Regions from separate parts of the Quadrisphaera sp. KR29 genome, predicted to be linked through region 2. Evidence: riboswitches for the same ligand, from Rfam matches in the RefSeq annotation. Region 2 holds a riboswitch; each other region holds the start of a gene.
The links. A riboswitch is a leader RNA that binds a small molecule or an ion and turns the genes downstream of it on or off. The one in region 2 is predicted to bind S-adenosylmethionine.
Positions count from the first base shown of each region.

Region 1: linked by a shared signal. The riboswitch ahead of ACUN9U_RS15970 (hypothetical protein) and the one ahead of ACUN9U_RS12000 (O-acetylhomoserine aminocarboxypropyltransferase/cysteine synthase family protein) in region 2 are both predicted to bind S-adenosylmethionine.
Region 3: linked by a shared signal. The riboswitch ahead of ACUN9U_RS09885 (hypothetical protein) and the one ahead of ACUN9U_RS12000 (O-acetylhomoserine aminocarboxypropyltransferase/cysteine synthase family protein) in region 2 are both predicted to bind S-adenosylmethionine.
Region 4: linked by a shared signal. The riboswitch ahead of ACUN9U_RS15245 (MetQ/NlpA family ABC transporter substrate-binding protein) and the one ahead of ACUN9U_RS12000 (O-acetylhomoserine aminocarboxypropyltransferase/cysteine synthase family protein) in region 2 are both predicted to bind S-adenosylmethionine.

Region 1 covers NZ_JBQXXG010000021.1:15,113-18,718, forward strand. The annotation lists gene ACUN9U_RS15960 (DUF4268 domain-containing protein) at 1-288, opposite strand, end outside; gene ACUN9U_RS15965 (ATP-binding domain-containing protein) at 360-2,006, opposite strand; SAM riboswitch class IV at 2,121-2,228, shown strand; gene ACUN9U_RS15970 (hypothetical protein) at 2,302-2,571, shown strand; gene ACUN9U_RS15975 (CBS domain-containing protein) at 2,578-3,297, opposite strand; gene ACUN9U_RS15980 (hypothetical protein) at 3,294-3,606, opposite strand, start outside.
Region 2 covers NZ_JBQXXG010000012.1:9,935-13,540, forward strand. The annotation lists gene ACUN9U_RS11985 (FAD-dependent oxidoreductase) at 1-727, opposite strand, end outside; gene ACUN9U_RS11990 (TIGR03618 family F420-dependent PPOX class oxidoreductase) at 785-1,183, opposite strand; gene ACUN9U_RS11995 (OsmC family protein) at 1,290-1,754, shown strand; SAM riboswitch class I at 1,809-1,907, shown strand; gene ACUN9U_RS12000 (O-acetylhomoserine aminocarboxypropyltransferase/cysteine synthase family protein) at 2,104-3,540, shown strand; gene ACUN9U_RS12005 (LLM class flavin-dependent oxidoreductase) at 3,537-3,606, shown strand, end outside.
Region 3 covers NZ_JBQXXG010000009.1:12,263-15,868, reverse strand. The annotation lists gene ACUN9U_RS09890 (LLM class flavin-dependent oxidoreductase) at 1-568, opposite strand, end outside; gene ACUN9U_RS09885 (hypothetical protein) at 670-1,569, opposite strand; SAM riboswitch class IV at 1,597-1,708, opposite strand; gene ACUN9U_RS09880 (SDR family oxidoreductase) at 1,844-2,539, opposite strand; gene ACUN9U_RS09875 (STAS domain-containing protein) at 2,691-3,305, shown strand; gene ACUN9U_RS09870 (DUF998 domain-containing protein) at 3,343-3,606, opposite strand, start outside.
Region 4 covers NZ_JBQXXG010000018.1:57,955-61,560, forward strand. The annotation lists gene ACUN9U_RS15240 (methionine ABC transporter ATP-binding protein) at 1-98, opposite strand, end outside; gene ACUN9U_RS15245 (MetQ/NlpA family ABC transporter substrate-binding protein) at 100-1,086, opposite strand; SAM riboswitch class IV at 1,216-1,325, opposite strand; gene ACUN9U_RS15250 (methyl-accepting chemotaxis protein) at 1,485-2,990, opposite strand; gene ACUN9U_RS15255 (aminotransferase class I/II-fold pyridoxal phosphate-dependent enzyme) at 3,238-3,606, shown strand, end outside.

The sequences.
Region 1 (3,606 bases), on a different contig from region 2:
CCCGTACTGGTTCTCGACGATCACCCGGCGGTCGCTCTGCTCCACCTCGCTGCCGATGAGGTCGAGGGAGTAGGCGCCCACGGGGTGCTCTCGAGCCTCCAGCTGCACCTCCAAGCCGATGGCCTCGCTGAGGGCAGCGCTGTTGGCCAGCAACCAGGGGGTGAAGTGGCCGTACTCCGTCGGCCACACCTCGCGGATGGGCACTTCGACCAGCCGGCTGATCGTGACCCCTGCCTTCACGAAGCTCGGCTGGTCGTTCCCGGGCCCCGTCAGGGCGTCCTCGTCCACGTCGTCACGCTCCCACGTAGCAATGACGGCGTGCAGCCCTCATCAATCACGGTCACAGCAAGGAGACGCCCTCACAGTCCGAGGCGCTTGGCGACGTCGTCACCGCCGACCCAGCGGACGAAGTCGGGATCTCCGCACACCACGAGCTGCTCGCGAGCCCGCGACAGCCCGACGTAGAGCCGCTCCCGCGCTCGGTCGCGCGTGCCTTTCTCGTTGAGCGCCAGCACCACGGCGCGCCGCTCTAAGCCCTTGAATCCGAAGACGTGGCCGTAGAAGACCAGCGCGTCGTCCCAGAACGAGCGCCAGTAGGCGGCCGGCCCGTCCTCCCAGCGGGACACCTGCTCGGGGTGGCGGCTGCCGGTGGTGATGAGCGCGACGTCCTGGGGGCGCCAGCCGGCGTCGAGCAGGTCATCGACCGCGTCGTCGGCCTCACCCACGGCGTCGTCCGGTGAGCACGCGCGGAACTCGACCTGCGGGCCGTCGCCCCCGCGCAGCTGCATCCGCGAGCCGACGAGCGGGGAGAACGCCGTCGCGATCTGCTTGCTGTTCCGCAGGTTGTCGTCCAGAACGAGCGGCACCAGCCCCAGCTCAGGGCGTGAGTACCGAGGGAACAGCGTCTGCCCCTCGTCGGAGAAGACGTAGAGGCCTCCGGTGTCCGGGTCGGAGAGCGAGGCGACGAGCGGCTCCCACCACGCCGGCGCGAAGTCCTGCGCCTCGTCGACGACGATGGCGTCGAAGCGCTGCCCCGGTGGCAGCGCGTGCGCCAGTTCCGTCATACGAGCCGGAAGCTCGTGCTCCCAGTAGGCGGCGTCCTCGCGACCCTTGTGCGGCTGGCCCGACCACTTCGCGCCGAGGTCGTGGAAGACGCCGACGTACTGGGGCCGGTGCTTGTGGTTCTTCCACGCGCCGGTCGCGCGCTGGAGGTAGCTCGCCAGGCCCAGGGAGTAGCACAGCAGTGCCACCCGCTGGCCGTCCTGGCCGAGCCGTCGCGCTTGCTCCAGCGCCATGAACGTCGTGCCGCTGCCCGCTCCTCCACGGACCTCGAGACGCGGCAGAAGCCGAGCGGCTCGGAGAAGCGCCAACTGCGTGCTGGTGAGGACGTCGACCTGCGCCTCGTGCTCAAGCGCCTGAGCCACCACATCGCGTTGCGGGAGGTTGCGACCGGCCAGCTCCTCGGCGAGCAGGTCTAGGTCGGCTCGCTGCGCCTGCCGGTTCCCCGTGCCCTGCTGCGCGAGGAGGTCCTTGAGGAACGGCACCAGACCGTCGAGCTGGTTCCTGTCCGCGACGGCCCAGCGCGGGAGGTCCGGAGCCGAGAAGCCCGCGGCCAGCGACGTGGTGGGCAGCACGACGGCGTGGCCCCACTTGAAGCGCTGCTTCGAGGTGCCCCGCCACTCCGCAGAGCCTTCGATGAGCGCCCGCAGGGCGTACATGCCGTCTCGCGCTTGAGCCGCGGGGTGGATGACCTTCTCGCTGCCGGCCGCCCGCTGGTGCCAGTCGAAGCCGTCGTGCCAGACCTCACCGCCCTTGACCTCGAGCACCACGACGCCGTGACCAGCGAGCCCGACGACGACGTCGAGCTCGTGGTCCTTCTCGTGGGTGGTGACCCTCTGGTTGGCCACCAGGAGGTCTTCCTCGCCGAGCGTGTCGCGGAGCTTCTGCCAGACGATCTTCTCCGTGCTGGTGGCGAAGCTGGGGTCTTCGGGTAGGCACCGCGGCACCTGTTCACCGTGTCAGGTGGGCAGCGTGAGGGCCACCCCTCCCAAGCATGACATCGCGGCACCCGCCAATGGCAGGGCTGTCAATGACAGCCCTGCATAGATATCGTGCTCTCGGTTCACGAGCCGCAGCGACAAGCCTCGACTTGCTGCGCAGCAACCCCTCGTCAGGGTGCTTCGAGTGATGAACCGGCGCCGACCGGCCGGCAGGCGCAACGACCGCGGCACGAGCCGCAGAGCTGGAGCGCATGTCATGGTTCCTTGTCGCGGCGATGGCGATCTACCGACCGGATGCCGCTTGTTCCTGCCGGGACATCGCACACACCCCATCCAGGCGAGGCTGGGCCGGCAGGGCACGGACCGCTGGGTCGACGCCCTGGCTCACCTCGACACCGATGTGCACACCATCGCGCTCGACCTGTGGACGTCCGGCAGGCGGATGACGGTTTGGCACCACGCCGCGCTGGGGGGCTTGCTGTCAGACGGAGCGCCGGTACGTCTGCACCCGGACCTCAACCTCATGCGGTCCGGCGATCTGCTGCTCTGCGTCGCCCCTGTCGACCATTGACGAACGTCATCCAGCAGCGTCCAGCAACTGGGGCAGATCTGCCGTCGTGATGAGGCCGACCAGCGGCTCCCTCCGCTGTCCAGACTCCGTCACCAACAGCGCGACAGCGGGGCGGCCTCGCTGACCGCCGTGCTGCAGCCGAGTCGCGGCATCAGCAGCGGTGATGGTCACCGGCACGAACACCGCCGCATCGACCTGCTCGACGTGCGGAAGAAGGTCCCTGATGGGGACGTCTTCGACGAGACCGATGCCAGGTGGGGTCAGGTTGGCGCCCAACCACATAGCAATTCCGTCCGTGGTCAGCAGCCCTGAGTAACCGTCCTTGGCGTCGTACACGGGGAACTGCGAGTACTGGTGCGAGGCGGCGACCAGGAGGACTTCGGACAACAGGTCGTCTGGCGCGAACGTCGCTGGCCGCGCCAGGTCCAGCACGTCGCGAGCCTTGGCCGGGCGGAGCAGCCGCTCCCGAAGCCTCTCGATGGCTCTGACGACCTCGGGGACCGGCTCAGCGAGTGGACGGCCGTTGATGTACCTGCCGTGCACCAGAGCGTTGCGGAGACTGGCCAGGGTGGACAGTTCCCTGCTCTGCTGTTGAGTGAGAAGCTTTTCGTCCTGCCCCCATCGGATCAGCTCCGACAAGCGCTCACCGTGCCTGGCCGTCAGCTTTTCACGCAGGTGGTTCTCGACCTCGTTGAAGGCAGCCAGGAAACGAAAGGCCATCGTCATCCGTACAGCGCATCCCCACCGGCGAGGGCGTACACGGTGGCGTCGTCTCGCTTCGCGCGGTATCTGTGCGTGGTGAGAACCTTGACCAAGTCCGCCTCGGCAGCCCGTGGGATGACAAGGTAGTCACCGTTGAGAACCGTGTCCTCATGCTTCACCCCAGGGAGCTGGCGCAGGTCGTTGAGCACGTCCTGTGGCAGTGCGAGGGTGAGGCGAGACGGCATGGGTGGCCAATCCCCGTCCTCAACGCCTGGCAACTGACTCCAGCTGTACTCCGCAGCGTCGTCCACGTCGCCGTCATCGTCCTCGAGG
Region 2 (3,606 bases):
AGGCGACCTGCAGGTACCGCTCCGTGGCGGTGCGGCGGGGGATGACCACGAGCGCGCGCCCCGGCGCGACGACCGGCAGCAGCCGCGGCAGGGGCTCCTCGGCGCCCAGGGGCAGCCGGAACCACCACGCGTCGAAGGGGACCTCGCGCTCGCGGGGCACCAGCTCCGCGGCGCGGCGCACCGCCGACCAGCGGCCGTCGCAGGCGACCACGAGGTCCGCCCGGAGCTCCCCGGTGGCGCCGGACCCGTCGGTGCTGCGCCACCTCACGCCGGTGGCGCGCAGGCCGGTGCGCGTCTCGCGGGCCGGGCCGGTGAGCAGGCCGGTCACCTCCGTGCTGGTGACGAGCGTGAACGCCGGCTCTTCGCGGGCGGCGTCCGCGAGCAGGGTCAGCAGGTCCCACTGGGGCACCAGCGCGATGTAGGGGTGGCGCAGGCGCGGCAGCAGCCTGCCGAGCCGGTCGAGGTCGGCTGCGACGAGGCCGTCGGCCAGCTCCACCCGGCGCACCTCGCTGCGCGGCAGGGCGTCGAAGCGCTCGGACAGGCCCAGCTCGTCCAGGAGCTGCAGCGTGCTGGGGTGCACGGTGTCGCCGCGGAAGTCGCGGTGGAAGTCGGCGTGCTTCTCCAGCACGGTCACCTCGACGTCGGCGCGGGCCAGCAGCAGCCCCAGGACGACGCCCGCCGGCCCGCCCCCGACGACGGCGCAGGTGGTGCGCCCGGGTGCGCTCACCCGCCCATGGTGGACCCCGCCGCGGCGCGGGTCGAGCCCTCGCCGCGGCGGGTCGCGTCAGCCCTGCGGGGAGCTCACCGAGTCGGCGGCGATGGTCAGCACCAGGCGGGTGCCGCCGCCGTCGAACTGGGGGTACGGCCGGCCGAGGTACTTCATGGACAGCTCGTCGATGCTCTCCCGCCCGCCCTCGGTGGTGGCCCGGACCACCCGGCCGCGCACCTGGAAGAAGCGGAACGGGTCGTCGGGGTCGACGACGTTGACCGCGACGCGCGGGTCGCGGGCGACGTTGCGGGCCTTCTGCATCCCGTCGACGACGTTGATGATGACGTGCTCCCCGTCGGTGCTGACCCAGGTCTGGGTCAGCTGGGGGGAGCCGTCGGGCATGAGCGTGGCCACGAAGCACGGCGAGGGGTGGCGCAGGAGGTCGAGCAGGGGCTGGGGCAGGGGAGTGCTCACCGGGTCATCCTGCGGCGCGCCGGCGGCGCGCGCCGCGCGGGCCCTGAGCGCTCACCGAGCGGTCGGTCGTCCTTGACCCGTCGTGCGCGACAGGTATCCTCTCGCCATGCCCGTCAAGCAGACCGTGCCCTTCGTCCTCGACGCCGAGGGCACCGGTGTGGCCCAGCGCCTGGTGGTCGCCGGTGAGCACGAGCACGTCTTCACCGCCGACACCTACCCCTCCTTCGGCGGGCAGGACGCCGCCCCCAGCCCCCTGAGCTACCTGCTGGGAGCCCTGACCAGCTGCAACCAGGTCACCGGCAGCCTGGTCGCCTCCGGCCTGGGCATCGCCGTGGGCACCTGGTCCTTCCGCATCCAGGGCGACCTGGACCCCTCCGTCATCGCCGGCGGGGCCGAGGGCAACGCCAACTTCGAGCGCGTCACCGTCCAGGTGACGGTGCAGACCGACGCCTCCGAGGAGGTCTTCGAGACCTTCCAGGCGGAGACCGAGCGCCGCTGCCCGGTGACGCAGATGTTCCAGCGCAGCGGGCTGGCCTACAGCAGCTCCTGGCACCGCGCCCCGCTCGGCTGAGGGCCGTCGGCGCGCCCTGTTGACGGTCGGGGCGCGCCGCCCCTACCGTCGTCGCGACCATCCAGAGCGGCCGAGAGACGTGGCTCGTCGACGCCGCAGCAACCAGCGCAGTCCCCGGACGGCGTCAGGTGCTCCCGCCACGGCCGATGGAGGACACCGTGCGCACGTCCCGACCCGCCCCCGCTCTCCCCGGCGTCCTCACGCGGCGCCTGCACATCGACCTCGCCCCCACCGCTGGTGGCGGCTGTCGGCGCTGACCAGCGCCCCGCCAGCCCCCACCGCCCCCCGCGCCGCCCGACGACGGGCCGGCCGCGGCGCCGCCAGCAGCGGCGCGCCCGAGAGGTCCCCCATGTCCGCCCAGACCGCCCTCCCGTCCCTGCCCCAGCCCGTCCGTCCCGTCCAGCCCGCGGTGGCCCCGCCGGTGGTGCGCCCCCGCCCCTACGGCTTCACCACGCAGCAGGTGCACGCCGGTGACGCCGGGGTGCCCGGCGGTCACGGGGACCGCGTGGCGCCGATCCACGTCTCCGCCGGCTTCCGCTTCGAGGACTCCGCCTCCGCTGCCGCTCGCTTCTCGGGCGAGGAGGACGGCTTCGTCTACTCCCGGGTCGCCAACCCCACGACCGCCGCCCTCGAGCGGCGCCTCGCGGCGCTGGAGGGCGGGACCGAGGCCCTCGTGGTGGGGTCCGGCCAGGCCGCCATCACCACGGCGCTGCTGGGCCTGCTGCAGGCCGGTGACCACCTGCTGGCCTCCGACCACCTCTACGAGGGCTCGCGCGGCCTGTTCGAGGAGAACTTCGCCCGGTTCGGCATCGAGGTCGACTTCGTGCACGACCACGCCGACCCGGCCGCCTGGCGCCGCCTGCTGCGCCCGACCACGCGGGTGCTGTTCGCGGAGTCGCTGTCCAACCCCCGCAACGAGGTGCTCGACGTCGCCGCGGTGTCCGGGGTCGCCCACGCCCACGGCGTGCCGCTCGTCGTGGACAACACCCTGGCCACCCCCTACCTCCTGCGCCCCCTCGAGCACGGCGCCGACGTGGTGGTGCACTCGGCCAGCAAGTTCCTCTCCGGCCACGGCACGGCGCTCGGCGGGGTCGTCGTCGTCGGCACCGGCTTCCCGTGGCAGGGGCGCGCCCCCGGCGGGGACCTCCTGTTCCCGCAGCTGGCCGAGCCCAGCGCGGTGCTCGGCGGGCGCAGCTGGCTGGACCTGCACGGGGAGCGCGCCTACGCCGAGCACGCGCGCCACGCGGTCGCGGCGCGCTTCGGCCCCGTCCTGTCCCCCTTCAACGCCTTCCTCGTGCAGCAGGGGGTGGAGACGCTGTCGCTGCGGGTGGCGCAGCACTGCCGGAGCGCCGCGCTGCTGGCCAGCTGGCTGGAGCGCCACCCGGCCGTCGCCGGGGTCGACCACGCCAGCCTGGCCTCCAGCCCCTCGCACCTGCGCGCCCGCCGCTACCTGCCCCGCGGCTCGGGGTCGGTGCTGGCGGTGACGCTGCGCGGGGGAGCGCCGGCGGCCCGGCGCTTCATCGAGTCGCTGCAGCTGTTCAGCCACATGACCCACCTGGGCGACGTGCGCTCCCTGGTGGTGCACCCGGCCTCCACCACCCACGCCCACCGCACGCCGGCCCAGCGCGAGCGCGCCGGCGTGCACCCCGGCACCGTGCGCCTGTCGGTGGGCATCGAGGACGTCGAGGACCTGCAGGCCGACCTGCGCCGCGCGCTCGTGGCGGCCGAGCTGGTGACCCCCCACGCCGACAGCCTCGAGGGCGCTGCGCAGGACGGTGCCGCGTGAGCCGCCTGCAGCACGTCGGGTACTTCTTCTCGCGCGGCTTCGGCCCGCAGGGCTGGGGGCGCCCGG
Region 3 (3,606 bases), on a different contig from region 2:
CGTCGTCCTCCCAGGAGTCCCACAGGCGCCGCAGCACCTCGGTCCAGTCGCGGGCCTCGTCGGCGACGTCCTCGACCAGCGCCGGGGGTGGCACCTGCCCGGCGGTGAGCGCCTGCAGCTCGGGGCGGCGGCCGAAGTGCGCGGCCTCGTCGGGGCGCAGCGACACCTGCACGCGCACCCCGGCGCGGCCCCGGGTGGTGTGGTCGAGGGTGGCGATCGCCTTGGACAGGTGGAACGGCTCGGTGTGCGTGGCCGTCGCGCTCGGCACGAGGCCGATGCGGTCGGTGACCAGCGCGAGCCTGGCCGCGAGGAGCACGGCGTCGAGGCGGCCGCGGACCCTGTCGGTGCGGTCGTCGGGGCGGCGCGGGTCGTCGGACTGCAGGCGCAGCGCGTCCTCGAGCGTCACGAGGTCGACCAGACCGGCCTCGGCCTCGCGGACGAGGTCGGTCCAGTACCGGGCGGTGAACAGCTCGGTGGGCCGGGCGGTGGGCTCGCGCCAGGCGGCGGGGTGCCACCCCGCGCCGTCCAGCGCCACGGCCAGGTGCAGGGGCACGGGTGAGGAGCTCATGGTCGGATCCGGTCCAGCGGCCACGTCCGGGTCAGCAGGGGTGGGGGCGCATCTGTTCCAGCGCGCTCCGCTCCTGGTCCTGCACCGGCCGCGGGCAGCCGTCAGGCGGCCGCGCAGTGGTCCGACGGGCGTGCCCCGGGCACGAGGTGCGCCGGCGCGGGGTGCGCTGGCGCTCGCTCGCCGAGGCGCTGGCGCAGGCCCGCACCGCTGTACGCGCGGCGGAACGCGCCGCGCCGCTGCAGCTCGGGCACCAGGGCGCGGGTGGCGGCGAGGACGTCCACGGCCGGGTCAGCCGGGTGCAGCCGCAGGCCCGCCAGCCCGGCGGCGCGCCACCCCTGGGCCAGGTCGGCCAGCTGGGCCGGGGTGCCGCAGAAGACGCGGGTGCCCTCGGGCGCGGTGCCGGGCAGCTCACCGGCGGAGCGCTCCCAGCGCGCCCGGGCGCGCTCCGCGCTCTCGTCGACCACCACGACCAGGTCTCCGAGCAGGAGCGGGGGTGCCCCGGCGGCGCGGGCCGCCGCGACCAGCTGCTGGGCGTCGACGGTGGTGCGGGGCGCGACGAAGGCGAGGTCGGCGGCACCCGCGGGCAGGGCACGGGGCCCGCGCCCCGGACGTCCGGGCAGCGCCACGACAGCACCGGGACCGCTCGAGGAGTGGCGGCGCACCGCCTGGACCCAGCCGTGCTCGTCAGCGGGCACCGGCACCCGCAGGTGGACGCCCGCGCGGCCTCCGGAGGCGGCGTCGAGGGCCTCCACCGCGCGGGCGATGGCCGACGGCTCGCTGCGCCCGGCGTGGACGGTGGGCAGCAGGCCGATGGAGCGCGTGCCCGCAGCGAGCCGGGTCGCCAGGGCCACGTCCCCGAGCTCGTCCGCGCCGGCCCCGGCGCCCTCGAGCGTCACGAGGTCGAGCAGGCCGGCCTCGGCCTCGCGCACGAGGTGCGACCAGCTGGTCGACGGGCCCGGTCGAGGGCCGCCGAGGGCGAGGGCGAGGTGCAGCGTGGACATCGGGGGACCTCTTCCGCCCCGGGAGGGGCATCGCGCTTACCGGACGGGTGGGTCCGGTCGGGTCGTCACCTGGGGCACCCCGCCGCGGAGCGAGGGTTGCCGGTCAGCCAGCCAGGGCTTGTCGCTGACGCTCATGACCTGTGGAGCGGGTGGTTCGGGTGGTTCAGGCGGTGCTGTGGATCGGGACCAGCGTGGCTGCTGGACGCGGCGCCGTCAACACCGGGCACCCTGCGCTCGCGGAGCCGGTCCGCGTCGTCGTGGGAGAGGAGGGGCCTCAGAAGGTGACGACGCCGCGCACGCGGTGACCGGTGGCGATGGACTCCCCCGAGATGGCCGCGGCGCGCGGGGACAGCAGGAAGGCCACGAGGTCGGCGACCTGGTCGGGGCTGGACTCCCCGCCGCGGCCCGGCTGCACCTCGGCGGCCGGGGTCGGGGTCACGGTGCCGGGGCTGACGGTGTTGACCGTGACGCCGCTGCCGGCGACGGCGTCGGCGAGGTTCTTCGCCGTGACGATGAGCGCGGCGTTGCGGACGGCACCGGTGGTGCCGCCGGTGAGGAAGGCGTTCTGGCCGCTGATGCCCACCACGCGCCCGTAGCCCGCCTCCCGCATCACCGGCAGCGCCGCAGCGGCCAGGCGCAGGAAGACGACGGCCTTGGCGTCGAAGGCCTCCAGCACCTGGGCGGGGTCGTCGTTGCGGGTGGCGTCGAGGGTCTGCGCGCTCGGGGCCGCGGTGACCACGAGACCGTCCAGGCGGCCGTGGTGGGCCAGGACCGCCTCGACGGCGGCCGTGGCCGAGGCGTCGTCGCGGGCGTCCAGCCGCAGCCGGGTGCCGGTGGCGTCGGGCTCGGTGGACCGGGAGGCCACCACGGCGGTGGCGCCCTCCTCGCGCAGCCGCCCGACCACGGCGCGGCCGATGAGGCCACCGCCTCCGACCACCAGCACCGCACGACCTGACAGCCCGAGGTCCACGCGTCGAGGCTAGCCGCGGGGACGTCGGGCGGCACCCGGCCACCGGCCGCAGCGGCCCCGCGGCCGACGGCTGCGCCCTTGCCAGGTGTCACCCGATGTGGCTACTTTGAGTGACACCTCAGGCACAGTGCGCACGACGAGGAGGCGCCCGATGGCCCTGACCGTCCTCCGCCCCGGCACCACCGCACCCGCCGGTCCCCCAGCACCCCCAGCACCCCCAGCACCCGGCGCAGCGGCGGCCGGTGCGCTCGCCCCGCCAGGCCGGTCGCCGCTGCGGGTGGCCGTGGAGGTGCACCAGCGCGCCGCGGGCGCAGGCGCCCTGGTGGTCATGACGCTCACCGGCGACCTCGACGCCTCGGCGGGTCCGCACCTGCGCTCGGCCCTCGAGCAGGCCCTGCTGAGGACGTGGTCGCCCCGCAGGCCGCAGGACGACGCCGCGGCAGGCGCCTCCGCGGCCGCGGTGGCGCCCGACGTGGTGGTCGACCTCGCCGCCGTCCCCACCGCCGACGCCGCCGGCGGCGGCCTGCTGCTCGCCACCCTGCGCCGCACCACGGCGCTGGGCGGGCGCGCGGCCGTCGTCGGGGCGGACCCGGCCGTCGAGCGGCTCCTCGCCGCAGCGGACACCGCGGGCGAGGTCGCCGCGCGGGCGACGCTGGCCGAGGCCCTCTCGGCGTGGAAGGCCGCGACGCCGCGCGCGGGCACGGGGCCGCTCGCCACCGGGTCCGGCGCGAGGCCCGGTCGGCAGGCGCGCTCCGCCACCGCCTGACCGGGCGCCGCTCGAGCAGCGCGCCCCGGCCCTCGCGTCAGCCGACCCCGGCCGTGCGGCGGGCGTGGAGCGGGTGCGGCACGTGCACGTAGAGGCGCGCGCAGGCCAGCGCCAGCCACGCGAAGCCGGCCAGCACCGCCACCCACAGCAGCACCGTGCCGGCCACCTGCTGGGCGAGGGCGGCCCCGGCGAGGAACCCGGCGAGCACCAGCGCCCCCAGGAGCCGCGAGCGCCGCGCCGCACCGCGCTCCCCCAGCCCGGCCCGCCAGCGGGCCTCGGCGAAGGCGCCGACCGCCAGCGC
Region 4 (3,606 bases), on a different contig from region 2:
GCGGTGACGGAGCTGCCGCCGCGCTGGAAGCGCTTGGTGACGCCCTCGATCTCGACGAGGGCGCCACCCGGCGCGGTGGTGGTGGGAGGGGTCGTCACGTCAGGCAGCGGCGGTGGCGTCCTGCTCGACCTTCGCGAGGTCGGCCTGCAGCTCCTCAGCGCTCTTGTCGACCACGACGGCGCTGGAGTAGTCCTGCGCGAAGACCTCCTGCACGCGCGGGTCGTGCCACAGCTCCGCCAGCGCGAGGTAGGTGGGGTCCTGCACGTCGGCGGCGCGCGCGGCGAAGATGTTGACGTAGGGCGCGGCGGCCGGTGCGGCCGGGTCGTCGGCGACGATCACCTGGTCGGCGGTCAGGCCGGCGGCGGTCGCGTAGTTGTTGTTGACGACGGCGGCTGCCGCGGAGCCGCTCTGGAGGGCGCGGGCGGTCTGGTCGGCGGAGATCGGCGTGACCTCGACCTTCGCGCTCGTGATGTCGTCGACCGAGGAGAAGGCGGTCCCGCCGCCGTCCAGCTGCACCAGGCCGGCCGACTGCAGGAGCAGCAGGGCGCGTGCCTCGTTGATGGCGTCGTCCGGGACGGCGACGACGGCGCCCTGCGGCAGCGCCGCGACGTCGCTCACCGTGGTCGAGTACAGCGGCAGGGGGTACACGGCGGTCGCACCGACGGGCTCGATGTCGTCACCGGAGGTGACGTTGTAGTTGGCCAGGTACTGGATGTGCTGGAACTGGTTGAGGTCGACCTGGCTCTGGCTCAGCGCCGGGTTCGGCAGGCTGTAGTCGGAGAAGTTCACCAGCTCGACGTCGACCCCCAGCTCGCTCTCCGCCAGCTCCGTGTAGGTCTCCCAGTACGGCAGGGCGCTGTCGGAGACGCCGATCTTCACGCTGCTGCGGTACTCCCCCGTCGAGCTGGCGCCGCCACCAGCAGCCGCGGCGGGCGCGTCGTCGCCGCCGCGGTTCGCGAGCCAGACACCCCCGCCCACGAGGAGGAGCAGGACGACGGCGGCCGCAGCGATCGCCGCGACCGGCGCCTTCCGCTTCGGCTTGTCGGGCAGGGCGGGGCCGCTGCTGCTGGGGGCGGGGCTGGACATGGCTCTCCCTGGGGTGCGTGGGACGTGGTGCCGTGCGCGGGCGCGGCGGGGGGCCGGGGAGGGGGTCAGCGGGGACAGCGCCGTGCGCGCGGCGCAGGCGGTGGTGTCCTCACGACGTCTCCTCGGGCGGGTCCGCTCTTGCCGTGCTGGTCGCACGGCCGGGTCGTCACCTGGAGCACCCCGCCGCGGAGGAGGGTTGCCGGACAGCCAGCCAGGGCTTCGCGCTGTCGCTCGTGACCTGGTCCAGACGGTACGGACGCCGTCCGGCGGGCGTCAAACCGGGGTGCGCGGCGCACGCGGACCGCCCGCCCCGCGACGGCGGGACGGGCGGCGTGGCGGGCGGTGGGAGAGAGCCAGGGGCGGGCGGTGGGGGGAGCCGGGTGCGGGTGCCCCGGGTCTCAGCGGCGCTGACCAGCCTGGAAGGCGCCGGCCATGGAGGCCTGCTCGGCCAGCACGTCGGAGGTGCGCGCCTGGACGGCGTCGAGCTGGCCGATGGTGGCCGCGGCGGTGGTGATGCCCTCCGCGACGGACTCCGAGGAGCGCTGGATGTCGGCGATCCGCTGGGCCACCTGCTCGGTGGCCTCGGCGGTGGCGCGCGCCAGCTCCTTGACCTCGCCCGCCACCACGGCGAAGCCGCGGCCGGCCTCCCCGGCGCGGGCGGCCTCGATGGTGGCGTTGAGCGCCAGGAGGTTGGTCTGGGCGGCGATGGAGGAGATCACCTTGATGATGTCGCCGATGGCCGCGGACGCGGCGCTCAGCGCGGCGACCTCGGCCTCCACGGCCTGGGCCTGCGCCGCGCCCGCCTGCCCCACCCGGGCGGCGTCCTCGGAGGCCGACCGCAGGCGCGAGACGGTGTCGAACAGGGCGCTGGCGGCGGCGGCGTCGTCCTCGGAGCGCTGGAGGGACTCCAGGCGCAGCGAGACGATGTCGGCGACCTGGCGCAGCGCCGCCTCGCGGGAGGCGGACAGCGTCGTCGTCGTGGTGGTGAAGAAGTCCATGGTGCCGACGACGCTGCCTGCGGTGATGACGGGGAAGCAGACGCCGGAGCGGACCCCGGCGCGCTGGGCGGCGGGCGCCCGCACGCAGTCCTTGAGCTCCCCGAGGTCCTCCACCGCCACCAGGTCGCGCGCCCGCCAGGCCCGGCCCGACAGGCCCACGCCCTCGGCGAAGGAGGCCGCCAGCGTGACCCTGCGGAACTCCTCGCCGGCCGACCCGGACTCCTGGACGAAGCGCAGCACGGGCTCGTCCTCGGCCATGGCCCAGTAGGAGCCGTAGGCCCACCCGAAAGCCGAGCGCACGGAGTCCAGCGCCGAGCTGAGCACCTGCTCGCGGGTCGTGGCCGTGTTGACGGCGGTCACGACGGTGGTCACCGCCTCGCGGTCCTGGAGGACCTCGGCGGTGGCCGCGCGGGCCCGCACGCTGATGACCACCTGCGAGGCGATGCGGGAGATGGCGGCCCACTTCTCCTCGCGCCCGTCGAAGAAGGGCAGCGGGTCCGCGGAGCGCAGCTCGTGCACCGCGGTGGTCCGCCCGTCCTCGACGATCGGCAGCAGGGCGCCGTGGGGGGAGCCGGCGCGGACGAAGCGCTCGCACCGCTCGCCACCGCGGGCGGTGCCCGCCTCCAGCGGCAGGCGCACCGGCCGGGTCGCCGACTGCACGGCCCGCTGGCGCAGGGCCGCGAAGCCGCCGGCCCGGTCCCCCAGCGCACCGGCCACGTCGACGGCGGAGGCGAGGGGACCGGAGGCGGCCCGCAGGACGAGCTCGCCGTCGGCCTCCGGCAGCCACACGGCCGCGTAGGTGCAGCCGAGCCGCTCGGCGAGCACCGCGGAGATGCGGCGCTGCACCTCGAACTCGTCGGCCACCGGGGCGTCGAGGGCGGCCAGCACCGCCTCGAGGGTCTCCACGTCCCGCGGCTGCGGCGCCAGCTCCCCTGCGGCCCCACGTCGTCCCCACACCGTCGTCCACCTCCGCTCACCCCGGGCGCGGCGCGCACCGGGTGAAGTGGTGATCGGTCGCCCCGGCCCCCGGCTGTAGCCCCGGCCTCCTGCCGCCGCGGAGCTCCGCTGCCCGCGTGGCAGCCTTCGGCGGGTGGCAGCACCCTCCGCGCCCTCCCCCTCCCGGCGCTCCCTGGCCGTCGAGCCCTTCCACGCGATGGCCTTCGCCGCGCGCGCCGCCGAGCTGAGGGCGCAGGGCCACCGCGTGGTCGCCCTCAGCCTCGGCGAGCCCGACGAGGGCGCCCCTCCGGCGGTGCTCGCGGCCCTGCGCGAGGTCACCGACGGGCGGCCGCTGCCCTACACCCCCGCCCTGGGGCTGCCGCAGCTGCGCGAGGCGGTCGCCCTGCGCTACCGCGAGCGCCACGGGGTCCACCTCGACCCCGGCCGCGTGGTCATCACCTCGGGGGCGTCGGCGGCGCTGCTGCTGGTGCTCGCCCTGGCGCTCGACCCCGGGGACGAGGTGGTCATGGCCGACCCCTCCTACCCCTGCAACCGGCAGGTCGTGCGGGCCCTGGGCGCGCGTGCG